DNA from 4 places in the Halomonas sp. NYA30 genome. Region 1 is predicted to be linked to each of the others. Evidence: predicted binding sites of a transcription regulator. Region 1 holds the regulator's gene; each other region holds the start of a gene.

Region 1 (5,934 bases):
TTAGTCATGGCGTCTACGATGGGATAACCGCTTAAGAAGGCCACTATGTTCGCATCGCGGCCTGTGAATTGGCGTAGCGTTGGGTCCCAATATGGGTTTGGCAGGCAGCGCACGTCGAAAACCAAATCAGCATCCAACGGCACACCGCGCTTATAACCAAACGACTCAAGCGTCAGCGTGAGCTTGTCGCGCCGCTGATGGGCGACTTGGTCGGTAATGCGACGACGCAAATCGTGAACTGATAGCCGCGAGGTATCGATCAATAAATCGGCTAGATCACGAATGTCGAGCAGCGTTTCTTCTTCTTTATTGATAGCCTCTTCAAGCGTCATTTCGCTATCGCGCGTCAGCGGGTGACGCCGCCGTGTTGCGGAGTAACGCTCAAGTAAGATGCGCGCATCAGTGGTCAGATAGATCACTTGAAAATCAATTTTACGTTGCCGCAAATCCTCTAATAAAGAGGGCAGTCGTGCCAGGGCGCCAGGCAAGTTACGGGCATCAATACTGACCGCCAAATGGGCGCGGTCGCCCTGGTCGCGTAATTCGTCCACCAACGACCCCAGCAACATGGCAGGGAGGTTATCAATCGCATAGTAGCCAAGATCTTCAAGCGCTTGTAAGGCGATAGATTTACCTGACCCAGAGCGGCCGCTAATGATCACAAGTTGCATAGAGTCTCTCTTTGCTTTGATCAAGCTGCGTTAAGGGTGGTGAGCGCAAATCAACCTGCCGTTGAGTACCGCTTGGCAGGTTTAGGCTTTCAGGAAGTTATTTGCTCACGAATTTTAGCGGTAAGCAACTCAAGTAGTTCGCGCTGGCTGCCTGCTTTACGCAGTTTCTGACGCGTATCCGCATCGTTCATGATGGTCGCTACCTGGCCGAGCAGAGAGAGATGTGTGTCATCAGCCTCTTCTGGCACTAGCAATACAAACACCAGATCCACCGGGTCGCCGTCGATAGCATCAAAATCAATCGCTTCTGCGAGTTTTAAAAAACCAGCAATTGGGGCCGAGCAGTGAGGACTACGCGCATGGGGAATAGCCACGCCGTTACCAATCCCGGTACTGCCTAAGCGCTCACGGCCAATTAAACGGCTAAACACTTCTTGGCTGTCCAGACTGGGGATATTTTGGGCAATAAAGGTGCTGAAAAATTCCAGCACCCTTTTTTTGCTGCCCCCGGGTACGTCAAAGAGAACACGTTCCGGGGGGAGTATGGTTTCCAACGTCATTGAATTAACGCACGCCTGCGCCTTGGGCGCGAGCTTGTGCTTTTTCCTTATGTTTAACGAGTTGCCGATCAATTTTGTCCGCTAATGCGTCAATAGCGGCGTACATATCACTGTCTAGGGCTTCCGCATGTAAATCAGCACCTGCTGCGTGCAGTGTACAGGCGGCCTGCTGGCGCTCTTTCTCCACAGATAAGGTGACTTGCACCGTGGTTATGTTGTCGTAATGGCGCTCTACACGTTCAAGCTTTTCGTTGACATAGTCACGCAAGGCGTCAGTCAGTTCTACGTGATGACCAGTGATATTAACTTGCATTGACGTACTCCTTATCCATCGGACTGTACTTCGATTGTAACCCTTTTTGCCGCGTTGCAAAGCCCTTGTCGAGAGTTTCCCTAAAACGTTGATTTGTGCTAGCGCAAACGACGTCGCTCGCTAGAGGAGGGAATGCCCATGGCTTCACGGTATTTAGCCACCGTTCGACGCGCTACTTGAATTCCCCCCTCCCCTAATAGCGTGACTAAGCGGCTATCAGAAAGCGGCTTGCCTGGCGGCTCCTCTTGAACCAATTTCTTCAGCCGAGCGCGGATAGCGGTGCTTGAATGGCTGTCACCATCCTGGCCGCTGACTTGGCTTGAGAAAAAGTATTTGAGTTCAAATACGCCGCGAGGCGTATGAATAAATTTCTGAGTGGTTACCCGGGAAATAGTCGATTCGTGCATTTCCACGGCCTCGGCGATATCGGCCAATATGAGCGGCTTCATGGCTTCTTCGCCGTGTTCTAAAAAGCCAATTTGCCGGGTGATAATCTCGCGGCCAACGCGCAGTAGCGTATCGTTGCGGCTAGAGAGGCTCTTGATCAGCCAGCGTGCTTCCTGCAGGTGTTCTTTTAAAAACTGATTGTCCTGACTTTTATCCGCACGCTTTATTAAGCTTGCGTAGTCGGGCTGAATGCGAAGCCTTGGCAATGCCTCAGGATTGAGCTCTAAGTGCCAGCCTTCGTGGTCATGGCGTACGACCAGGTCGGGCGTTACATAACTATCATCGGTATCGCCATAGGCGCTGCCCGGGCGTGGATCAAGGCTACGAATGAGGAGAATGACATCAGCCAGCTGGTCATCATCGAGTCCCAGGCGGCGTTTTAGTAAGCGCATGTCATCTTTGCCGAGCGCTTCCAGAAACTGCCGTACTAAGCGGCGGGCAGGAACCAGCAACGGCGTATCATCGGGAAGAGTGGCCAGCTGCAGCATCAGGCACTCCCGCAGGTCGCGGGCGAATATTCCTGTTGGCTCAAATTGCTGAAGCTTAAGCAGAATGGTTTCTACTTCGCGCTGGCTAAGCCCATCGACACCTTGGGCGCGAAGCCCTTCACGTATGTCGTTGAGCGGCTGAGTTAAGTAGCCATTAGCATCTAACGCGTCGATAAGACTTTCTGCGACAAGTTGCTCTCGCGCGCCAAAATCAGTCATGGCTAGCTGCCACAGCAAGTGCCCATGAAGACTCTGGCCAGCAGCCTGGCGCTCAAAATCAGGTCCTTCGCTGCTGGAGCCACCGTGACTGCCCATATCTTGGTAGGTGTCAGACCAATCACTATCTACCGAGAGCTCGGTGGGAATGCTCTCTGACCACTCTTCCTCTTTGGGCTCGCTGGCAGCCTGTTCGCCAAATTCATCCTCTTGTTCCAGCATGGGGTTGGCATCTAGGGCCTGCTGAATTTCTTGACGTAAGTCCAGCGTTGATAGCTGTAACAGAGCAATGGCCTGCTGCAGCTGAGGTGTCATGGTCAGCTGTGTGCCCATGCGCAGTTGAAGAGAAGCTTTCATGACCATCTGAGAACCACTCGTTAATCAGAATGCTCCACCCTAGTGTGAGTAGGTCTCCGGTGCAAGTGCAATAAGCATGCCATTGGTAGTAAAGTTGTTGTAGAGCGCTAATTAGAAGTGAAAAATAGGCTAGAGGCGGAAATCAGCGCCTAGATAAACCTCCCTCACTTTCTGGTTAGTGAGTATCGAGGCTGGAGAGCCGCTGGCGATGATTTGACCATCGCCCACGATGTAGGCGATATCACAAATATCCAGGGTTTCGCGAACGTTGTGGTCGGTAATCAGTACGCCGATGTGGCGCTGCTTTAATGCCCGAATAATGGTTTTGATCTCGCCCACCGAAATGGGGTCTACGCCAGCAAAGGGCTCGTCCAGCAGAATGAATGCGGGTTCTGTCGCCAGTGAGCGAGCAATCTCCACACGCCTGCGTTCACCGCCTGAAAGGCTCATGCCCAGGTTGTCGCGAATATGGGTAATGTGAAAATCTTCAAGTAGCGCTTCCAGGCGCTGCTCGCGGTCGCTACGGCTGAGCTCTTTGCGCGTTTCGAGTATCGCCATAATATTATCGGCAACCGATAATTTACGAAAAATAGACGCTTCTTGCGGTAGGTAGCCGATACCCGCCGCAGCGCGTTCATGCATTGGGGCGCGGGTTAGATCTACATCGTCGATACCCACTTTGCCAGCATCGGATTTCACCAGCCCCACAATCATATAAAAAGAGGTGGTTTTGCCTGCACCGTTGGGGCCGAGCAAGCCCACAACGCTGCCTTGGGAGATCTCTAAATTGATGTCTTTAACAACTCGGCGTCGCTTATAGCTTTTGGCCAAGTGATGGGCATATAGGGTTTTGATTGGCGCAGTTTCTGTAGTTGCCAAGGCTTGGCTCCCTATTGTTCGGGCTGAAGCGTCATGCGTATGCGCTGGGTTTCGCTGCCGTCAACGTCAGAGCGCGCCTGAATCACTTCACGGTCAATAAAATACTCAAGGCGACCGCCGGTGAAGGTGTCTTCTTGTTGCGTTAATTCGGCTTGGTCGATTAGCTCAACGCGGCGTTCAGCGACGTGATAAATAATGCGCCTTGCCCACCCTTCTGTAGGGCCTTCTTGCCCTTCAGCTTGATGACGTAAGTAGGCGCGCTCACCGGTGGAGGTCGCGCGGGAGAGCTCGCCTGCCTCGTTGCGTTCGATTTCTACTCGCTCGCCACGTAATTGCATTCCGCCTTGGCGAATATCGACATTGCCTGTATAGACAGCGGTCCCCGCTCGCTGGTCAAGGTCTAAGCGGTCGGCTTCAACTTCTATCGGGGCTTGGCTGTTTTGGGCCAGTGCCGAGAGCGGTAACGCAAGGGCAAAAAGGGCGGTATATAGCAGTGATTTCATGGCAAATCCTGTTAGCGCTGCGTGGCCGGAGGGTGCGTGCCACGCACATTGTCAGTTAAGCGCACTTGGCTTTCGTTAAGCCAGACGTCCATGCGCGACGCGTTCATTTGCTGGGGCGGCTGTTGTAGCACTACCGGTGTTTCACTCCACGCATGCTGGTTTAGCCCGTCATAGTGCAATAACTCAGTATCTAACTGCCAACCTTCATCCGGTGCGATCAGGCGAGCGGAGCCTGACATCAGCAAGACCTGAGTGGACGTGTTAAGCGTGCCTACATCGGCGCTAGCCAGCCACTGGCGGTTTTCGCTGTCGTATAAGATAGCTTCTGGCTCTTCTGTCCAGGTTTCACTACGCTGCGGCGTATGGATCAGGCGTGGGGTTTTAAGCGCCTGTAATACGCTACCATTTTCACCGAAAAGAGTGATCTCTGCGTTTTCCAGCACGTGGCCTGGCTCCTGGGCCTGTGCTTCAGGATCTATAGCTGTGTCTTGAGGCCCCCGTGGGTCAAGCCACACCAGTAGTGCCCCCAGGGCTACGACCAACCCGGCTAACCATACGCGTACTTTTACCTGCTTCACCATTAGGTGCGACCGTGAAGATAAGTGTCTAGCACCGCCCCCCAGTGCCCTTGAGATTCAAGCAGTGTGTCACAGATTTCACGTACTGCGCCGTGCCCACCTAGTCGTTCCGTGGTCCAGTCGGCGTGGGTATGTATGTAATCTGGCGCATTAGGGACGGTAATGCCGACACCGCAACGCTTAATAGCGGCCAAGTCAGGCAGGTCGTCGCCACAGTAGGCCACCTGCTCTAGCTCTATATCGAGACGCTGGCAAAGCCCGCGCAGGGTAGCAAGCTTGTCTTCACAGCCTTGGTGGATCAGGTCGATACCCAGCGATGCGGCGCGCTGGCTCACCATGGGAGAGTCGCGGCCCGTCACTAGCGCTACATGTATGCCCACTCGCTTGAGAAGCTTCAGCCCATGACCATCCTGAGTATGAAATGCTTTTATTTCGATGCCGTCAGCCTGGAAGTAGAGGCGGCCGTCGGTCAGTACGCCGTCAACATCCAACGCTAATAGGCGCACGCGGCGGAGTCGATCAAGTAGCGCATTGGGTAAGGTCATAGAACCTCCATATCATTAAATTCGTAAAGCGGGTCGGTAACGTTGCTGAATGACGCCGCTGACTTAAATAACGCCGCTGGCAAGCAGGTCATGCATATGCAGCGCCCCGATAGGGCGCTGTTGTTCATCAACTACTGCTAGCGCCGTAATGCGGCTCTCTTCCATGATGCGGACCGCTTCCGCCGCCAGGATATCGGGGCCGATGCGCTTGCCCGGCCGGGTCATTACATCGTCAACGATGACATCACGCAGGTTGTGAAACTGGTCGAGCGTGCGTCGAAGGTCACCGTCAGTGTATACCCCGGCTAGGCGGCCATCGCTATCTACCACGCAGGTAAAGCCTAGCCCTTGACGAGTAATTTCCAATAACGCGTCGC
Region 2 (5,934 bases), 1.5 Mb from region 1:
TTTCATGCGATTTAGTGCTCGACAGGTTGAAACGTTACCGCTTCATCGAAACTGTACATACACTTTTCTGGAAAAGCGTGCAGCTCGCTATCGGTCTCAATCGCTGCTGCGCGGCGTGCATCTTCGTACGCTTCGCTCATCAGTTCAGGTAATGATGCTTTTAGGCTGGGGTTGTCGTTCAGTAAGCGATTCGTTTTGGCTTGGGCATCAATGATCGTCAACCGCCAGCTACGTGAGCGGCGTTCGGGCTGGTGATCCCATTTCAGCAGGTGCATTAACAGACGAGCCAATTGGCTGACCAGCGCGCGCCGTTCGCTTTTGCCCATGCTCTCAATCTCCTCGGCGAGGTGCTCAAGATCAAGTTGCTCCAGTTTCCCCGCCCGCAGTAGCCCAGCTTGCTCCAGGGCCCAGGCATAGGCATCGTGTTCATAATGTACGGCCATAGTGATACTCCTCTAAAACCGCTAAACCACTTTGCATTTGTTTAGTGTAAACGCAAGAAGACAACAGGCGACAATATTGAAGTGAGTATAAATTTACATGGTGGCTTCTGTTAACTGTTGCTAACGCGGAGTGTGAGGATAGTTTGCCTGCCACCTTAGGTGATTAATTTGCGCTGTAGCTCAGGCAGCTCAGAAAGATGTGGGAGTTCGAGTCTCCCCATCCGCAATAAATATGATAAGTGCCTTTGGTATTGCTGCGCGTAATCGCAAGGCCATCAATGTGGTTGCGATTACGCTACTCAAGAATGGCTGCTTGGCTATTCAAATTCACACAAAAAAGCCATCGCGTTGGATGGCCTCTGTTACTGAAATCAGGAACGCGCTAACGCGTTAATCTTCTTTCGGCGGTGTTTCCATGGCGCGTTTGTCGTCGGGTACCCGTACGATGTGGCCGACTTCGAGCTTGCTGTGGCGTTGGTGGCGGCCGCCGCTGGTGTCGATAATGGCGACAACTTCGCCAATGCTGACAGCGTCATCTTCGCGGTAGGCTTCTACTTTGATGCGTACCATCATGCCCTGGAAACGTGCGGAAATAATATCGCCTGGGTCGGGTGCCCTGTGGTCGGGGTCGTTTTTAAAGTATTCCGCTACGCTGGCGCTGCCGGGTTCGTCCCATTCAATATGCTGATGCATTGTGGTCTTCCTTGTCGTGTTGGATGTTGCTTCAGTGTAGTGCGTTCAGCTGCTTACTTCATCAGGGCTGGCGGTGCTTTCTAAACCGCCTGGGCTTGCTGCCTCTGCTCGCGCTTCATTGGCTTGTTCTTCATTCTGCTCTTCAATCTGTTCTTCAGTTTGCGTTTCAACTTGTGTTTCAGCTTGTTTTTCAATTCCCGCTACGCTGTTTGTTTGCCCCACGTATTGAAACAGGAAATTGAGCGCGGCGGGTAGGCTGGCGCGCCAAACCTGCCATGTGTGGCCGCCGGGGTAAAGGTCGAGCCGTACCTCGTTGGGTTGAATGCGCTCCATGGCTTGGCGGAGTAAGCGGGCGTGAAATTCTGCGTCGTAAACGTCGCTGCGCCCGGCGCTGATATACAGTGGTACGGGGGGAAGGTCGCCTTCTTCATCGGTGCCGCGGGGGGTGACACGCAGGCGGTACTCTTCTAAATGGGCGGTGTAGTTGAGGGTTTCCCAAAGCTCGCGGTCAAATTGCCCTTGGTCATTAATAAAGGCTGGGTGGCGCCAGGCGGAGGAGTTGCGCGGTGGTAGGGGGGCGTAGCTTGCGGGGCTAAGCGCCGCGACGGCGGCAAATAAATCAGGCCGTTCTAGGGCGAAGTTAAGCGCACCGTAACCACCGGCGGAAAGCCCCGCTACGCCACGTAGGTGGCGTTCTTGCCCAACGCGATAGGTAGCTTCCACGTGGGGCATTAGGTCATTAAAAAACGCGCTACGGGCGGGTTCGTTATGGCCATCTACCCACCAGCTGCGGCTGCCGGGCATAATGAAAACTGCCGGGGGTATATGCCCTGCGCGAATTAACCTGTCGGCTACCTGTTGTAAATTGCCGCGGGAAACCCAGTCGCGGTCGGTGCCAAAAGAGCCGTGCAGCATGTAAATGACGGGATAGGGCGTAGTCGACTGGGTGTCATAATTATCAGGTAAATACACGCTATAAGGGTAATCGTAACCGAGGGTGGATGAGGAAAAATAATGATGCTCAACGTCGCTTGCCAAGCTGTGGCCGCTGAGTGTTAGCCACCCAATAAAAGTGGTGAGTAGGGTGCGAAACCGGTAGGAGAGGAAAGGTGGTTTTGGGATGAACACGTTTTCTCCGGAATTAAACTAGTTTAATAAAGTCGGACAGCGCGGCGGTACTGGTTGTTCATCGTAGCTATGCAGACTCGTTATGCCGAGCAGTTACACAAAGTAGCCATGCAGGATAGCAGGTTAGGCGTATGTAGCGGCGGGAGGCCCAATGCGAAAAATTGAAGAGATCTATTGGTTGCGCGCTTACGGCTGTATAGCCGTTTTTTTGTTTCATTTATTAGATCACGTCAATCAACGCCTCGATAATGTCGCCACTGATTTAATGCGCCTGCCGCTGGTGCTGGGTACGCCAATATTTCTGTTTATATCGGTCTTTGTGTTTGCTGTTCGCTACGATAAATCCGTGCCGGAGGGGTTTCTTATTCAGCGCGTAAAGTATGTGATGGTGCCGTACTTTGTGTATGGCTTTATTTATTCCACCGCTGAATGGTTAAGCCAACAGGCGTCGGATGAGCCGGTGGGGTTCGTGGCTAATGCTATCGAGTATTACGTTTATGCGGGCTGGCATGGCTATTTTTTGATCATTGCGATGCAGTTTTACGTGGCTTATTGGCTGTTTACCCGCTGGCAGCTGTGGCGATTGAATCCGGTGCCATGGTTGTGGGGTGCCTGCGTTATCAGCATGGCGTATTGGGGGCTGGCTTATTGGTTTGATGTTGATTTGCCCGGCTACCTGCTGTGGATCGCCCCGCTGGGGTGGATCTATGTGTTTTTCCTGGCGCTGGTGCTAGTGCGCTACTACCCGCTAGCTCAAGAGGGTGTACTCGCTGAGCGGCCCACCTGGATGCAGCAATTGGCGCACCCGGCGTGGTTGGTGCTGTTGGTGGCGCTAATTATAGCGGCGACGTTTGCGGGTTGGCTGGCGTTTTCATCCAAAGAGGTGTGGGTGATTCCATTTTTCGTGCTGTTTACGCTTTGCGCCATGCGTTATTTGGCTGGGCGCCCGGCGCCATTGTGGGTGCGCCACATCAATGCGTATTCGTTTGGGATTTACTTGGCCCACCCCATGTTCTTTGTGCTTGCCGATCTGGTCGTTGAGCCTTTGTCGTTGCCGATTGGGGTGTATGCGCTGGTACTCATCGTCGTGGGACTCGCCGGGTCGGTGGCCCTTAATAAATTGGCGAATACCACCACACTGGGAGCGATGCTGTTTGGCAAGCGCTTGAAGGTTCGGTAATGGAAATATGTGAGTGCATAAATCGAAAGGCACGGCTTACCGCTTCGATGTGTAAGCGAGATCCGGGTCGTTGGGCAGCATGGCGGATGTGTGTTCAGCAGCCTGGCTAAGCAAGCGGCCGCTGTACGTTTTTAAGCGAGTGGGGCAGTCATGCAAACGCTGTAAAAAATCGTCAATCGCGCTGGCGTCATCCAGCTCGGGATCAAATCCACCTAAGCGCTCAAGCCAGGCCCGCCTGACGGCGATGTAGGGCGGTAACAGCAGCGTGCTTGCCAATAAGCGGCGCAGGATGCGTTTGGCTAATGATGGCTGAGCAAGGCCAACAATTAAGGCATCAAGGTTGTAGGTGTTCAATTGCGGGTAGAGTGAGCCCCAGAGGCTGGCAGGCAGTGGCTGCTTCTGCAGCGCAATAATTAACCACTCAGCTTGGCTGGCAAAGGCTGCTTTATTGAGGCGTGCGCCTAGTGGTAGCTTGGGGGTGATCAAGCAATGAGTGTGGTAGCGCTGCTCAATCGAGCTGAGACGCGCATGGGCTTGCGTGCTGGTTACCAAAATGGGCAGCAAGTGGTCGGCTACGCCAGAATCACGTATGGATTTTAAGTGGCGTGGCAACATGTTACCCGTCACCATGGCATCAACGATAAAGCAAACCGACCCCATTTGCCGACTCCGATTGTGAGCAAATCTATCAAATTGTAATTTATTGTAGTATCTGGCTTATTTGGGTAGCAAGTAAAAAAACTTGCGAGCCAAAAAAGAGGGCTCACTATTATTCATGCACTTTATTGGCGCATAAAACATTATTTTTGCCCTGTATTGGTGCGCTATGGCTTTTTTAAACAGCTGCCGAACCAGCATTTAGCTGCTATGCGTCATCAAGAGGCATCCTTGTCCACTTTTTAACGTTTATAAAACAATTGGTTGCTGATTTTTTATGCCATCTTGGTGCAGGGTTGGCATGTTCTCTGCATTATATTTGCAAGCGGCTAGCGGGCCGTAGGCATAAGCCCTACGACGTGCTAAAACGATAGCCGGTCTGAAATGCTCGCTGAGCGATTTGTTCACTAATGTCAGGCAAACGTTGAGCGAACAAGAATGACAAACGTGCGGTTTAGCGCGTATTTTGTCGAACAACACATTTATCGGTAGCTTACAGTCGTTAACTTTAAGCCACGCTCATACCGGAGGACTCTATGTCAGCCAAGACTCTCGCGCTAATTGAAGAACATGATGTTAAGTGGGTAGATCTGCGTTTCACCGACACTCGCGGTAAAGAACAGCACGTGACTGTGCCTGCTCGCGATGTGAACGAAGAATTCTTTGAGAATGGCCAGATGTTTGATGGCTCTTCTATCGAAGGTTGGAAGGGCATTAACGAATCCGACATGATTCTGCGCCCGGAAGATGGCACTGGCTATCTCGACCCCTTCACCGAAGATGCGACGCTGGTTCTGCGCTGCGACATCATCGAGCCGGCCACTATGCAGGGCTACGATCGTGACCCGCGCTCCATCGCCAAGCGCGCTGAAGCTTATCTAGAGTCTACTGGCCTGGGCGACACTGCGTTTTTCGGTCCTGAGCCTGAATTCTTTATCTTTGACGAAGTGCATTGGAAGTCTGACATTCAGGGCTCCATGTACAAAATCACGTCTGACGAAGGCGCTTGGGCGACCAGTAACCAGGTAGAAGGCGGTAACTTAGGCCACCGCCCGCGCGTTAAAGGCGGCTACTTCCCGGTTCCCCCGGTTGACAGCTTCCACGATATTCGTGGCGCGATGTGTAACACCCTGGAAGCGATTGGCCAGACTGTCGAGGTTCACCACCACGAAGTTGCCAACGCGGGTCAGAACGAAATCGGCGTTAAATTCAACACGCTGGTGAAGAAAGCTGACGAAGTGCAGGAAATGAAGTACGTGATCCACAACGTGGCGCACGCGTATGGTAAAACGGCGACCTTTATGCCGAAGCCGCTGGTAGGCGACAACGGTTCTGGTATGCACGTTCACCAGTCGTTCTGGAAAGGTGGTGAGAACCAGTTCGCCGGTGACGAGTACGCTGGCCTGTCTGAAATGGCGCTTTTCTATATCGGCGGCATCATCAAGCACGCCCGTGCCCTAAACGCCTTTACTAACGCTTCTACCAACTCGTACAAGCGTCTGGTACCTGGCTTTGAAGCGCCGGTCATGCTGGCCTACAGTGCCCGTAACCGTTCTGCTTCTATCCGTATTCCTTACACCGCTAGCCCGAAAGGCAAGCGTGTTGAAGCTCGCTTCCCTGATCCGACTGCCAACCCGTACCTGGCATTCTCTGCCATGTTGATGGCCGGTATCGACGGTATCAAGAACAAGATCCATCCTGGCGATGCAATGGATAAAAACCTGTACGACCTGCCGCCAGAAGAAGGCAAGTTAGTACCGACCGTAGCACACAGCCTGGATCAAGCACTGGAAGCCCTCGACGCTGACCGTGCGTTCCTGACCGAAGGTGGCG
Region 3 (5,934 bases), 2.0 Mb from region 1:
CCAGAATCTGGCTTAGGAACAGCTGGGTGCGCTCTGACTGCGGGTTATTGAAGAACGGCTCAGGCGCGTTTTCTTCAATGATTTGGCCCTGATCCATAAAGATCACCCGGTCAGCGACCTTTTTGGCGAAGCCCATTTCGTGGGTGACACAGATCATGGTCATGCCCTCTTCAGCAAGCTCCACCATAACGTCGAGCACCTCTTTGATCATCTCGGGGTCTAGGGCGGAGGTGGGCTCATCGAACAGCATGACGTCAGGGTGCATGCACAGTGAGCGGGCGATGGCCACGCGTTGCTGCTGGCCGCCCGAAAGCTGCCCAGGGTACTTAGTTGCCTGCTCGGCAATGCGCACCCGTTCCAGATACTCCATGGCCAGCGCTTCGGCTTCTTTACGGGGCTTCTTCTGAACCCACATCGGCGCGATACAGCAGTTTTCCAGCACCGTTAAGTGAGGAAACAGATTGAAGTGCTGAAAAACCATGCCGACGCTGCGGCGAATCTGCTCGATACGCTTAACGTCTTGGGTCAGCGGTATACCGCCCACCACAATTTCACCTTTTTGGTGCTCTTCTAGGTGGTTAATGCAGCGGATTAGCGTTGATTTGCCCGACCCCGAAGGGCCGCATACCACGATCCGTTCGCCGCGTTTTACTTCAAGGTAGATATCGCGCAGTACGTGAAAATCGCCGTACCATTTGTTGACGTTGCGCATCTCGACCATCAGGTCAGAAGTACTGGCGTCAGTGGTGTTGGTGGCTGCTTGTGTCATGTTGAAATCCTACTTAAATCGTAAAGAGATGCGGCATCAATGCTTATGGCCGGTATTAAGCTTGCGTTCCAGGTACTGGCTGTAGCGCGACATGCTGAAACAGAAAATCCAGAACACGAACGCCGCAAATACATACCCCTCGATTGAGAAGCCCAGCCAGCGCGAGTCGGAAAGCGCCGCTTGCACAATGCCCAACAGGTCAAACAGCCCGATGATCATCACCAGGGTGGTGTCTTTAAACAGGGAGATAAACGTATTAACGATACCGGGAATCATCATCTTAAGTGCCTGCGGCATGACGATGAGCCCCATACGCTTCCAGTACGTCATTCCCAGCGCCGCGGCGGCTTCGTCCTGGCCTTTGGGGATCGCCTGCAAACCACCGCGAATCACCTCTGCCATGTAGGCGCTTTGGAACAGCGTGAGGCCGATCAGGGCGCGCACAAGGCGATCCACGCTGATTTCTGAAGGCAAGAACAGCGGCAACATTACCGAGGCCATAAACAGAATGGTAATCAGTGGTACACCGCGCCAGAACTCAATGAAAATCACGCAGAAGGTTTTGACGATGGGCATGTTCGAGCGTCGCCCAAGGGCGAGCACGATACCAATCGGTAGCGCGCCAATCATGCCTACGCTGGCCAAGAGCAGGGTCAGCATCAAGCCGCCCCAGCGGTGGGTCGAGACACGCGGTAGGTCAAAGTAGCCGCCGTGGAGTAACACGTAGGCGATGACCGGGAAGATTAGCAGCGCAAACAGGGCCATCCAGCGCTTAAAGGGCAGGCGAGGAATGACCATCCAAGCAATAATGGCCGCAAACATGGCAAACACGATGTTGGCACGCCAATACTCTTCGCTTGGGTAGAGGCCATACATGAACTGGGAGAAACGCGCGTTGACGAAGACCCAGCAGGCGCCCGCCCGTGTGCAGTCTTCGCGGCTGTCGCCCACCCAGTTGGCATCGATAAACGCCCACTGAACGGTTGGCACCACCAGCAGATACAGTACGTACAGGCCCAACAGCGTGAAAACACTATTGATAGGACCGTTGAACAGGTTGCCACGTAGCCAGGCAACCGGGCCGATCGTGCCTTTAGGTGCCGGACGCTGAGGTATGGTTTCTTTGTTGTGAATCATGGGGTCGCCTCCGGCCTAGCGTTCGACCAGCGCAACGCGAGCGTTGAACCAGTTCATGAACATGGACACCAGCAAGCTGATGATGAGATAGACCGCCATGGTCATGGCAATGACTTCAATTGCTTGACCGGTCTGGTTGAGAGTGGTGCCAGCAAAAACCGACACCAGGTCGGGGTAGCCAATGGCGGTGGCCAGAGAGGAGTTTTTAATCAGGTTGAGATATTGGCTGGTCAGCGGCGGAATGATGACGCGCAATGCTTGAGGAATCACCACCAGGCGCAGAACGAGTTTTCGCGGCAAGCTAAGTGCTTGGGCCGCTTCGGTTTGGCCATGGGGAATCGCTTGAATGCCCGAGCGCACAATCTCAGCAATAAACGATGCGGTATAAATGGAAAGCGCCAGCCACAGGGCCAAAAATTCGGGAATGATAGTAATACCACCACCGAAGTTAAAACCACGCAGTACCGGCATTTCCCAAGTGACCGGAACGCCGGTCGCCACCAGTACCAGCAGTGGTAGGCCAAAAATAATCACCAGCGAGATCCAGAAAACCGGTATGCGTTTGCCGGTCGCTTCGTGGCGGCGCTTATTCCAGATAACCAGCGCAATGCTGGCAATGATCGCTACAACAAAAGTAGCAGGGATCAATCCAAAGCCTGATTCAAACAGCGGTTGGGGCAAGTACAACCCGCGCACGTTCAGGAAAATGGCTTCGCCAAACGCCATGCTCTCTCTAGCGCTGGGTAAGGTACGTAGTACCGCGAAGTACCAGAAGAAAATTTGCAGCAGCAGCGGGATATTACGAAAGGTTTCGATATAGGCGTTGGCTAACTTGGCGATCAACCAATTGGGCGATAGCCGCGCAATACCGACGATAAACCCGATAATCGAGGCGGCAATGACCCCCAGCCCCCCGACCAGCAGCGTGTTGAGCAAGCCAATCACGAAGGTGCGGCCGTAGGTACTCTGGGAAGAGTACTCGATTAAGGTTTGACCAATACCAAAGCCGGCTGTGTTGCCCAAAAAGCTAAAGCCTGTGGTGATGCCGCGGGCATTCAGGTTGGCTTGGGTATTGCCGATAATATAGATCAGGAAAGCCGCCACAACGGCGACCAAAATGATTTGAAAAATAAGTGCGCGCTTAGCGCGGTCTCGCCAAAACGGCGGCTTGTGGCCGGCGGGGCGAATGTTGGGTCTTACAGACATGGATGGCGTCTCCGCTATACGGAAGGTCAATCAGATGGCCCGCCAGGCCCTTGAAACAGATACCTGTAAAGAGGGTGGCGGGCCGGGGTCAAGCGAGACGCTTAGCGAATCGGGGGAGCGTACTGGAAGCCACCGTCGTTCCACAGGGCGTTAACACCGCGCTCGATTTCAAGCGGAGAGTCCATACCCACGTTACGTTCAAAGCTTTCAGCGTAGTTGCCGACTTGGCTAATGATGTTGTAAGCCCAGTCTGCTTCCAACTGCATGCCTTCCCCGTAGTTGCCGTCTTGGCCCAGCAGGCGAGCAACATCAGGATTTTCTGAGTTCAGCATCTCTTCAGCGTTTTCGCTGGTAACGCCGTACTCTTCAGCGTTAAGCATAGCGAACAGCGACCACTTAACGATGTTGAACCAAAGATCGTCGCCCTGACGAACAACAGGACCCAGCGGCTCTTTGGAGATAACATCAGACAGGATCATTGAGGCTTCAGGGTCATCTAGCTGAATACGAAGCGCAGCTAGCTGAGAGGTATCAGAGGTCAGAACATCACAGCGGCCAGCTTGATAACCACCCACGGTTTGCTCAGAGGTATCAAATACGATGGGGTTGAATTCCATGTTGTTAGCACGGAAGTAGTCAGCCAAGTTCAGCTCAGTCGTGGTGCCCGACTGAATACAGATAGAAGCACCGTCGAGCTCGTCGGCACCGGTAATGCCCAGGTCGCGGGAAACCATGAAGCCTTGGCCGTCGTAGAAGTTAACGCCGGTGAAGTTAAGGCCCAGCGTGGTGTCACGGGTAGTGGTCCAGGTGGTGTTACGTGAAAGTAAGTCAACCTCACCAGACTGCAGGGCGGTGAAGCGCTCAACGGCGTTTAGAGAAATATAGTTAACCGCATCCGCATCGCCGAGTACTGCTGCCGCTACTGCACGGCAAACATCAACGTCCAGACCCTGCCAATTACCGTCGTCATCCGGTGCTGAGAAGCCCGGCAAACCATCGCTCACACCACACTGAACGGCACCACGCTCAATAGTATCTTCTAAGGTGTCGGCTTGAGCAGTCGCCATTCCCGCTAGGCTCAGTGAACCAGCGGACGCCAGAAGCGCTAGATGTTTTTTATTGAACATTTAGTTTCCCTCGAAGTGATTAAAAACCGTCATTAAAATAGTTATGCATGCCGTAGCATGTCACTAAACCTAGCAAGGAAGATGCCAGCAAGGGTACAGGCGTGAATTCAGCGCTTTTCAACGCTACTCAATGGATTCGAGACGAACGTCTAGGTGCAAAAAATGTTACCACCCACCTCGCTTTGCACCTTTATAGGGCAAGCTGAGGTGGGCGGTGACAGAAAGTATGCGATGAACGGGGGGTTATTCGGCCGCGAATGCTTTGCGCATAAACGGAGGAAGGGCGAGCGCGCCGCGATGGGCATCAACGCTGTAGTACTCAAGCGGCAGCTCGTGGCTGGCGGCTGCCTGCTCGCGGAACGCATTCACATCAATGGCTTTACCCGCCAGTGTTACGCTCCACCAGCCTGATGGGTACACCGGCTGCGGGAAGGGCAGCGTGGCGACGCTGTCAAAACCCGCTTCAAGCATATCGTGGCGTAGCTCACGAATGATTGAACCCGTGTGGTAAAGCGGTGACTCGCTCTGCTGTACCATCACGCCGCCGCTTTTCAAAATACGGTGGCAGCGCTTGAGAAAGTCGGTTTTAAACAGCCCTTCCGCAGGGCCGACCGGGTCGGTTGAATCGATAATCAATACATCAATGCTCTCATCAGGTGCATCGTCTACCCACTTCACGCCATCAGCGAACAACAGCTCAGCGCGCGGATCATTATTCGATTCTACCAATGAGGGGAAGAAGCGCTCAGAAGCTTTCGTCACTTCTTCATCGATATCAATCTGGGTGACTTTCTCAACGCCTGGATGACGAAGTACCTCTTTTAAGGTGCCACAGTCGCCACCGCCGATAATCACCACCCGTTTAGGGTCTTGATGGGTAAACAGGGCCGGATGCGCAATCATCTCGTGATAGAGGAAGTTATCGCGATCAGTCAGCATCACACAGCCGTCCAGCACCATGAGGTTGCCGTAAGTCTCTGTAGCGTAGACCTCCAGGTGCTGGTATTGGCTCTGCACATCCAGCAGCTTTTCAGAGATTTTCAGCGAGAAGGCGCTGCCGTGGCTATCAAAGACTTCGGTAAACCACTGGTCGTCGCGTAATTCGCTCATCAATTGGCTCCTGAATGCGGGGTGTGTGATTGGGTGGGGATATCCCGATGGTATTGGGGGCTGAGCTCGTGCAGCGCCTCCATGAAGGCGGTGACGTTATCCGGGTTGGTAAACTGGCTGATACCGTGGCCCAGGTTAAACACATGGCCAGGGCCGTGGCCGTAGCTTTCCAGCACACGGGCCACTTCAGCGCGGATAGCCGAGGGGCGCGCAAACAGTACGTTGGGATCCAGGTTGCCCTGCAGTGCGACCTTATTGCCAACGCGGGCGCGGGCATCGGAAAGCTCGGTAGACCAATCGATACCCAGGGCATCGGCACCGGCGCAAGCGATATGCTCAAGCCACTGGCCGCCATTTTTGGTGAACAGAATCACCGGCACGCGACGGCCATCGTGCTCGCGGATCAGTCCGGAAACGATCTGCTCCATATAGCGCAGCGAAAATTCCAGGTACGCAGGCGTGGATAGCGCGCCGCCCCAGGTATCAAAAATCTGTACCGCCTGGGCACCCGCGCGAATTTGCGCATTCAGGTAATCGGTGACCGCATGGGCCAGTGTATCCAGCAACTGGTGCATGGTATCCGGT
Region 4 (5,934 bases), 2.1 Mb from region 1:
CCGGCTGGCCAGGCAATAGTTGCTGCATCGCCCAGGTGGTGTAGGCGCCCAGCATCATTAGCTCGCCGTGGGCCATGTTGATCACGCCCATGACGCCAAAGGTGATCGCCAAGCCAATGGCGGCCAGCACCAGCACCGAACCAAGGCTCAAGCCGAAATAGAGGGTTTCCAGGCCGCGGTTGATCTTGAGCTGCTGCTCGATGCCCGTCAGTGAAGCGGCAGCGGCATTGGCGACGACGGGATCATCGCCATTGGCTGCCCGACTCAACGCCACACGCGAGCGCGGGTGCAGGCTGCCGTCCAGCGCTTCGACCCCGGCCATTTCACCGGCTTCAGCGCGGTAGATCGCCACGGCTTGAGTCAGGCGATAGCGCACCTGCTCGTCCTCTTCCTGCTCGATCAAGTCATCAAGCGTGGGCACCAGTTCACCGTCTACTTCACCTAGCAGACGCTCGGCCGAGGTACGGCGGCGCTCCACGTTAGGCGAGTAGAGGTCAACGACCGCGATGGCACTGCGCAGTTGATTGCGCAGGTTGTTGTTGATACCGATACGCTCCAGGTCACGGCGGGACATCTCGCCCAGCGCTTCGCCGGTCAAGACATCGGCCACCGACCAGTCGCGGCCGCGGTTCTCGAGTACCAGTACAAAGCGGCCGTCTTCGGTGCGCTGTAAGCGGCCATCCAGCAAGGCCTGCAGCCAGTCTCGTGCGCGCTCATCATCGCTTTGTAAAATAGCGGTAATAGCTTCGCCTTTGGCGGTGTAGGACTCAACGTCTAGCGCCTCTAGCAGTTCGAGCGCGGCCGCATCATTAGTGGAGCTGCTGCTGGCGTCTGTTGATTGTGCTTGTGCGTGGAGGGTAATCCCCAACAGCAGGAAGCAGAGCAGCGCCAAGGAAAGGAAACGCCTCATGGGGTTCTTCCTTTGGTTATTTAAAAACGGTTATCTAAGAGGGAAAGATAGCGTGCTCCTTGCCGCGCCAACCATCGAACCACGGCGCGGCAAGGGAGGTGTTATGCCTTACTCAGCGAGTGCCGCTTCGGCTTCTTCTGCTGCGGTGCTGCCACCGCACGAGCCGTTCACGACGTTAAAGTTGCCGCACTCCATCGGCTTGCGCCAATCGGCAATCAGGTCACGCGAGCCAGGCAGGTAGTCAGACCAAGCATCGCCCGCCACGGTAGAAGGCGTCTGCCACACGATGTCGAACTGGCCGTTGTCCTGAATCTCACCGATCAACACCGGTTTGGTGATGTGGTGGTTGGGCATCATCGCCGCATAGCCGCCGGAGAGGTTAGGCACGGTGACACCAATAATGGCGTCTTTAACCGTGTCGACGTCTGTCGTGCCCGCTTTGCGAACCGCTTCGGCCCACATGTTGAAGCCGATGTAGTGCGCTTCCATTGGGTCGTTGGTGACGGCCATATCGTCGCCGGTGTACTCAATCCAGGCATCGATAAAGTCGTAGTTGTCGTCGTTATCGACGCTCATAAAGTAGTTCCAGGCAGCCAAGTGGCCCACTAGCGGCGCGGTATCGATACCGGTCAGCTCCTGCTCACCCACCGAGAAGGCGATGACCGGAATATCGGCCGCGTCGATGCCCTGGTTGGAAAGCTCGGTATAGAACGGCACGTTGGCGTCGCCGTTCACGGTCGAGATCACCGCAGTGGGTTTACCCTCTTCGCCGAAACGGCGAATTTCGGCCACGATGTTCTGCCAATCGGAGTGACCGAACGGCGTGTAGTTGACCATGATGTCCTCATCCGCGATGCCGTGTTCGTCCTTGAGGAAGGCTTCAAGGATACGGTTGGTGGTACGCGGATAGACATAGTCAGTACCCACTAGCGCAAAGCGCTCGATACCCACTTCGTTGATAAGGTATTCAACCGCAGGAATCGCCTGCTGGTTAGGCGCTGCGCCGGTGTAGAAGACGTTTTCAGAGGACTCTTCGCCTTCATACTGCACCGGGTAGAACAGCAGGCCGTTGAGTTCCTCAACGACGGGCAGTACCGATTTACGCGATACCGAGGTCCAGTTACCGAAGATGACGTCGACTTCTTCTTGTGCCAATAGCTCACGAGCACGTTCGGCAAACAGCGGCCAGTTAGAGGCAGGATCCACCACCACGGCTTCCAACTGACGGCCCAGCAAACCACCGGCTTCGTTCTGCTGTTCAATCAGCATTTCAACGGTGTCTTTAAGAACCGTTTCACTGATCGCCATGGTGCCAGAGAGGGAGTGCAGGATACCGACTTTGATTGGGTCATCATCTTGGGCGACGGCTTGGGTGCTGGCACCCATAACAGCGGCAGTCAGCAGAGCGGTCGCGAATCGGCCACCTGACAGCAATGAGCGCGGGTGTGTCGAGCGATTGAGAGTGTTCATTGTTAATCTCCTTGCACCCCTTATGGCTGGGGTTTGTTATGACCGGGGCTTGATGATTGGCTTCGCACTTGGGGTTGTTGTGTTAGCTCCCCCCAATACGTCCACTAGCCTTTAACACTTGCAAGGGGTGCGCCAGATTGGCACAAAGATCATTTATACTTACCCAATCAGTGACTTAGTTAAAATTTAATATTCCTAATTGTCGCCAAGCGCACCAAAATAAAGCATAAGCTTGTTGCTGAAGCACTTTATCAATGCACCAATAAGATTCAACGCACCAACTCGGCACTTAGATTAGCCATATACAATTTAGAAACTTTCCAATTACTCTGCAGTTATAAGAAATACAAGAAGAAAAAAGGGGCGCCGACTTTCGTCGGCGCCCCGTTGCTCAACATTACTGCTTTACGTATTAATCGCTTTCAGGCGAGCCTGACGTAGGCTTTGCTCCCTTCATCCCACGACGCAGGAGGGGGCCCACGATATAAGGCAAGATCAAGCCCAATCCAGCAAACACCCAAAGGCCGATAGCTAGGCCGCTATCCCAAAGAATCATCCAGTCGCCATCGGAGATATCCATGGCATGGCGTAGGTTCTTCTCCATTTCGGGCCCCAACAACAAGCCAAGAATCACTGGCACCAGCGGAATCTCAAGCTTACGCAGGACATAACCACCCACCCCAAAGGCCACCATGAAGTAGAGGTCAAAGATGGTGTTACTGATCGAGTAGATACCCACGAAGGCAATCATCGTGACGATCGGCAACAAGTACATCGGCGGCACGGACAGCAGCTTGACGAAGATGCCCACCAACGGAATATTAAGGATCAGCAGCAAAAAGTTACCGATCAATAGCGCTGCGATCACGCCCCAGACGATGTCGGCATTCTGGGTGAACATCAGCGGCCCAGGGGTGATGTTGAGCGAAATCAATAACGCTAAGAGTACTGCGGTAGTACCACTACCCGGCACACCCAGCGTTAGCATGGGAACCAGAGCACCGCTCGAAGCGGCGTTGTTGCCAGCTTCAGGCGCCGCCACACCGCGCGGGTCGCCTTCTCCAAAATTACCCTTTTTACCCAACACACGTTTTTCAAGGGTATAGCTGATGAAGCTACCCAACGAAGCACCGGCACCCGGTAGCACGCCGGCAACAAACCCCAACACCCCTCCACGGAAGCTGGTGGGTAGAATGTCGCGGATATCCTTCCAGGAAAGCGAAAGTTTATTGACCTTCATCTTTTCCTTACCACCGCCTGCACGCTCCTCAATGAAGAACAGCAGTTCGGAAATGGCAAACAGGCCGACGATAGCAATGATGAAGTCTACGCCTTCAAAAAGTTCGAGTACCCCGAAGGTGTAGCGCTGCACGCCGGTATTGTCGATACCCACCGTGGCGATCATTAAGCCAATACTGGCGGCGACTACCGTTTTGATAGGGTTTTTGCCGGTGATGCCGCCTAAGGTAGCGAACGCCAGCAGGAAGAGTGCGAAATATTCTGCCGGACCGAACGTCAGGGCAAAATTAGCCAGCAGTGGCGCCAGCAGAATCAAACCAATCGTGGCGATCAGACTACCGATAAAGGAGGCCACGGCAGAGATTGCCAGTGCCTCGGAAGCCTTGCCCTTCTGGGCCATAGGATACCCGTCAAGACAGGTCATCATGGCCGGTTCATCGCCGGGAATATTCAACAGAATCGATGATATACGCCCACCGTACATGGCACCCGCATACACTGACGTCAGCATAATCAGAGCCGTTTCTGGGGCGAGCCCCAAGCTAAATGCCAGCGGTATCAGAATGGCCACGCCATTGGCGGGGCCTAACCCCGGCAAGGCGCCAATCAAGGTGCCCAGAAAAGCACCTAGCAAGGCGAACATCAGGTTATGGGGCTGCAGAGCAACGCCAAAACCATCCATTAGGTAACCTAGAGTTTCCATCAGTTCACCTCCAGGAATGACAACAGACCCAGCGGTAAGGCGAGATCAAGTGCAAAACTAAACAGAAAGTACACCACCACTGCCGAGACTGCCCCGGTCATGTAAGCATTGAGCGGCCGAGCCCCCATGCGCCAGCAAAGCGTCCCCACCGCCAACGTGGTGCTAATAATAAAGCCCAGTGGCTGAAGCAGCATGGCGTAAAAGATCAGCACCACTACGGCGATAATCAGCTCAATACCGGTACGGCTCCATGGCCAGGCATTGTCAGGGTCAGGGCGTACAATCAGATAAAGGCTGGAAATGGCCAGCACCACGGCCAGCAGCTTCGGAAAAGTGTCAGGACCGACAGCCTCGGCCCCACCAAACGGCTCCGGGAACTGAGTGGCGGCCCAGCCGTACGCGACGGCCAGGACGATCATCAAGACCCCAAAGATGCGGTCGTTAAAGGTCATTACTGAATCAACCCGATATCTTTAGAAAGCTGTTCAATGTCACTGATCTGGTTGAGTACAAACTCTTCAAACTCACCAGCAGTCATGTGGAAAGGCATCAAACCGTTTTGAGCCATGACGTTCTGCCACTCTTCACTCTGGTAAATAGTGTCCATGGCATCGGTCCAATACGTTTCAGCTTCTTCGGAGACATCCGCAGGCATATAAAAGCCGCGCCAGTTGGGGCCAAGGGCGTCGATGCCTTGCTCACGGGCAGTGGGGATGTCGGCTAGGTCGCCGGGCAAACGCTCTTCGGAAAGCACAGCCAGCACGCGCAAATCGCCGGACTCCATAAACCCTTGGGCTTCAGTGATATCACCGGTAAAGGCATCCACGTGCCCACCGATCACCTGGGTTAACGCTTCGCCACCATTGTTGTAAGAAAGGTAGGCAATGCGGGGAAGGTTTTCGACATCGGCTGCTTGAGCGGCAATCAGAACTTTAAGATGATCCCAGCCACCCTTAGCGCTACCGCCAGCGAACTTAACACTGCGCGGGTCTTCTTTGAGCGATTCCATCAGTTCATTGAGGTCATCAATCTCGGAATCAGCGGCCACGGCGATAATCCCGTAATCCGCCCCTAGGGCACCGATCCAATTGACCTGATCGGCAGTCAACCCGGGGAATTGCCCTTGAGCCAGACGAGTGGTCGTGGCGGTAGATGCAGCCACCAGCAGATGGTCGTCGCCAGCGCGCTTGCTGACGGTATGAGCAAACGCCACACCGCCACCAGCGCCAGCCATGTTGATGGTTTGTACATTCGCTGGCACTAGATCAAGTTCTTGCATGACATTACCCACACTGCGACAGGTAAAGTCCCAGCCGCCGCCCGGGTCAGAGGGCGCAATACACTCTACTTTACCTTCAGGCTCGAAGGCTGAAGCGGTACTGGAAAAGGTGGTAACAGCCGCTAGCGGCAGGGCCAGCAGAGTTAGGAGTTTAAAATGAGTCATGGCGTTCTCCACGTATCAGTGTTGTTGTGTGGGTACGGTTGTATTGATGTTGTTGTGTGAGGCGTCTTATTGTGAGACTGCACGTCGCGAACGTTAGAAGACCACTACCCTGACCGACAAGCTTGTGCGCATAAAAGACAAAAAGTTCTTTACGGGCATTTTGTTCAT

Evidence for each region. Region 1 encodes sigma-54, which starts transcription at its own class of promoters, with help from an activator protein. Its sites were predicted from a motif close to TGGCACNNNNNTTGCTNT; they were not measured.
Region 2: a site for sigma-54 is predicted at 4,399-4,416, ahead of glnA (glutamate--ammonia ligase). Genes of this name have one in related genera too.
Region 3: a site for sigma-54 is predicted at 4,309-4,326, ahead of ACWI0H_RS20185 (amino acid ABC transporter substrate-binding protein). Genes of this name have one in related genera too.
Region 4: a site for sigma-54 is predicted at 2,498-2,515, ahead of urtA (urea ABC transporter substrate-binding protein). Genes of this name have one in related genera too.

Annotation. Positions count from the first base shown of each region.
Region 1 covers NZ_OZ334477.1:1,790,921-1,796,854, forward strand. The annotation lists gene rapZ (RNase adapter RapZ) at 1-671, opposite strand, end outside; gene ACWI0H_RS08125 (PTS sugar transporter subunit IIA) at 761-1,231, opposite strand; gene hpf (ribosome hibernation-promoting factor, HPF/YfiA family) at 1,236-1,544, opposite strand; gene ACWI0H_RS08135 (RNA polymerase factor sigma-54) at 1,643-3,058, opposite strand; gene lptB (LPS export ABC transporter ATP-binding protein) at 3,182-3,931, opposite strand; gene lptA (lipopolysaccharide transport periplasmic protein LptA) at 3,943-4,434, opposite strand; gene lptC (LPS export ABC transporter periplasmic protein LptC) at 4,446-5,015, opposite strand; gene ACWI0H_RS08155 (KdsC family phosphatase) at 5,015-5,557, opposite strand; gene ACWI0H_RS08160 (KpsF/GutQ family sugar-phosphate isomerase) at 5,621-5,934, opposite strand, start outside.
Region 2 covers NZ_OZ334477.1:250,523-256,456, forward strand. The annotation lists gene ACWI0H_RS01185 (DUF29 domain-containing protein) at 12-443, opposite strand; gene ACWI0H_RS01190 (hypothetical protein) at 834-1,136, opposite strand; gene ACWI0H_RS01195 (alpha/beta hydrolase) at 1,182-2,264, opposite strand; gene ACWI0H_RS01200 (acyltransferase family protein) at 2,416-3,444, shown strand; gene ACWI0H_RS01205 (hypothetical protein) at 3,481-4,104, opposite strand; gene glnA (glutamate--ammonia ligase) at 4,638-5,934, shown strand, end outside.
Region 3 covers NZ_OZ334477.1:4,360,381-4,366,314, reverse strand. The annotation lists gene ACWI0H_RS20200 (amino acid ABC transporter ATP-binding protein) at 1-721, opposite strand, end outside; gene ACWI0H_RS20195 (amino acid ABC transporter permease) at 806-1,906, opposite strand; gene ACWI0H_RS20190 (amino acid ABC transporter permease) at 1,922-3,112, opposite strand; gene ACWI0H_RS20185 (amino acid ABC transporter substrate-binding protein) at 3,214-4,239, opposite strand; gene speE (polyamine aminopropyltransferase) at 4,483-5,349, opposite strand; gene hemE (uroporphyrinogen decarboxylase) at 5,349-5,934, opposite strand, start outside.
Region 4 covers NZ_OZ334477.1:4,326,044-4,331,977, forward strand. The annotation lists gene urtB (urea ABC transporter permease subunit UrtB) at 1-910, opposite strand, end outside; gene urtA (urea ABC transporter substrate-binding protein) at 1,019-2,380, opposite strand; gene ACWI0H_RS20025 (tripartite tricarboxylate transporter permease) at 2,793-4,322, opposite strand; gene ACWI0H_RS20030 (tripartite tricarboxylate transporter TctB family protein) at 4,322-4,774, opposite strand; gene ACWI0H_RS20035 (Bug family tripartite tricarboxylate transporter substrate binding protein) at 4,774-5,766, opposite strand.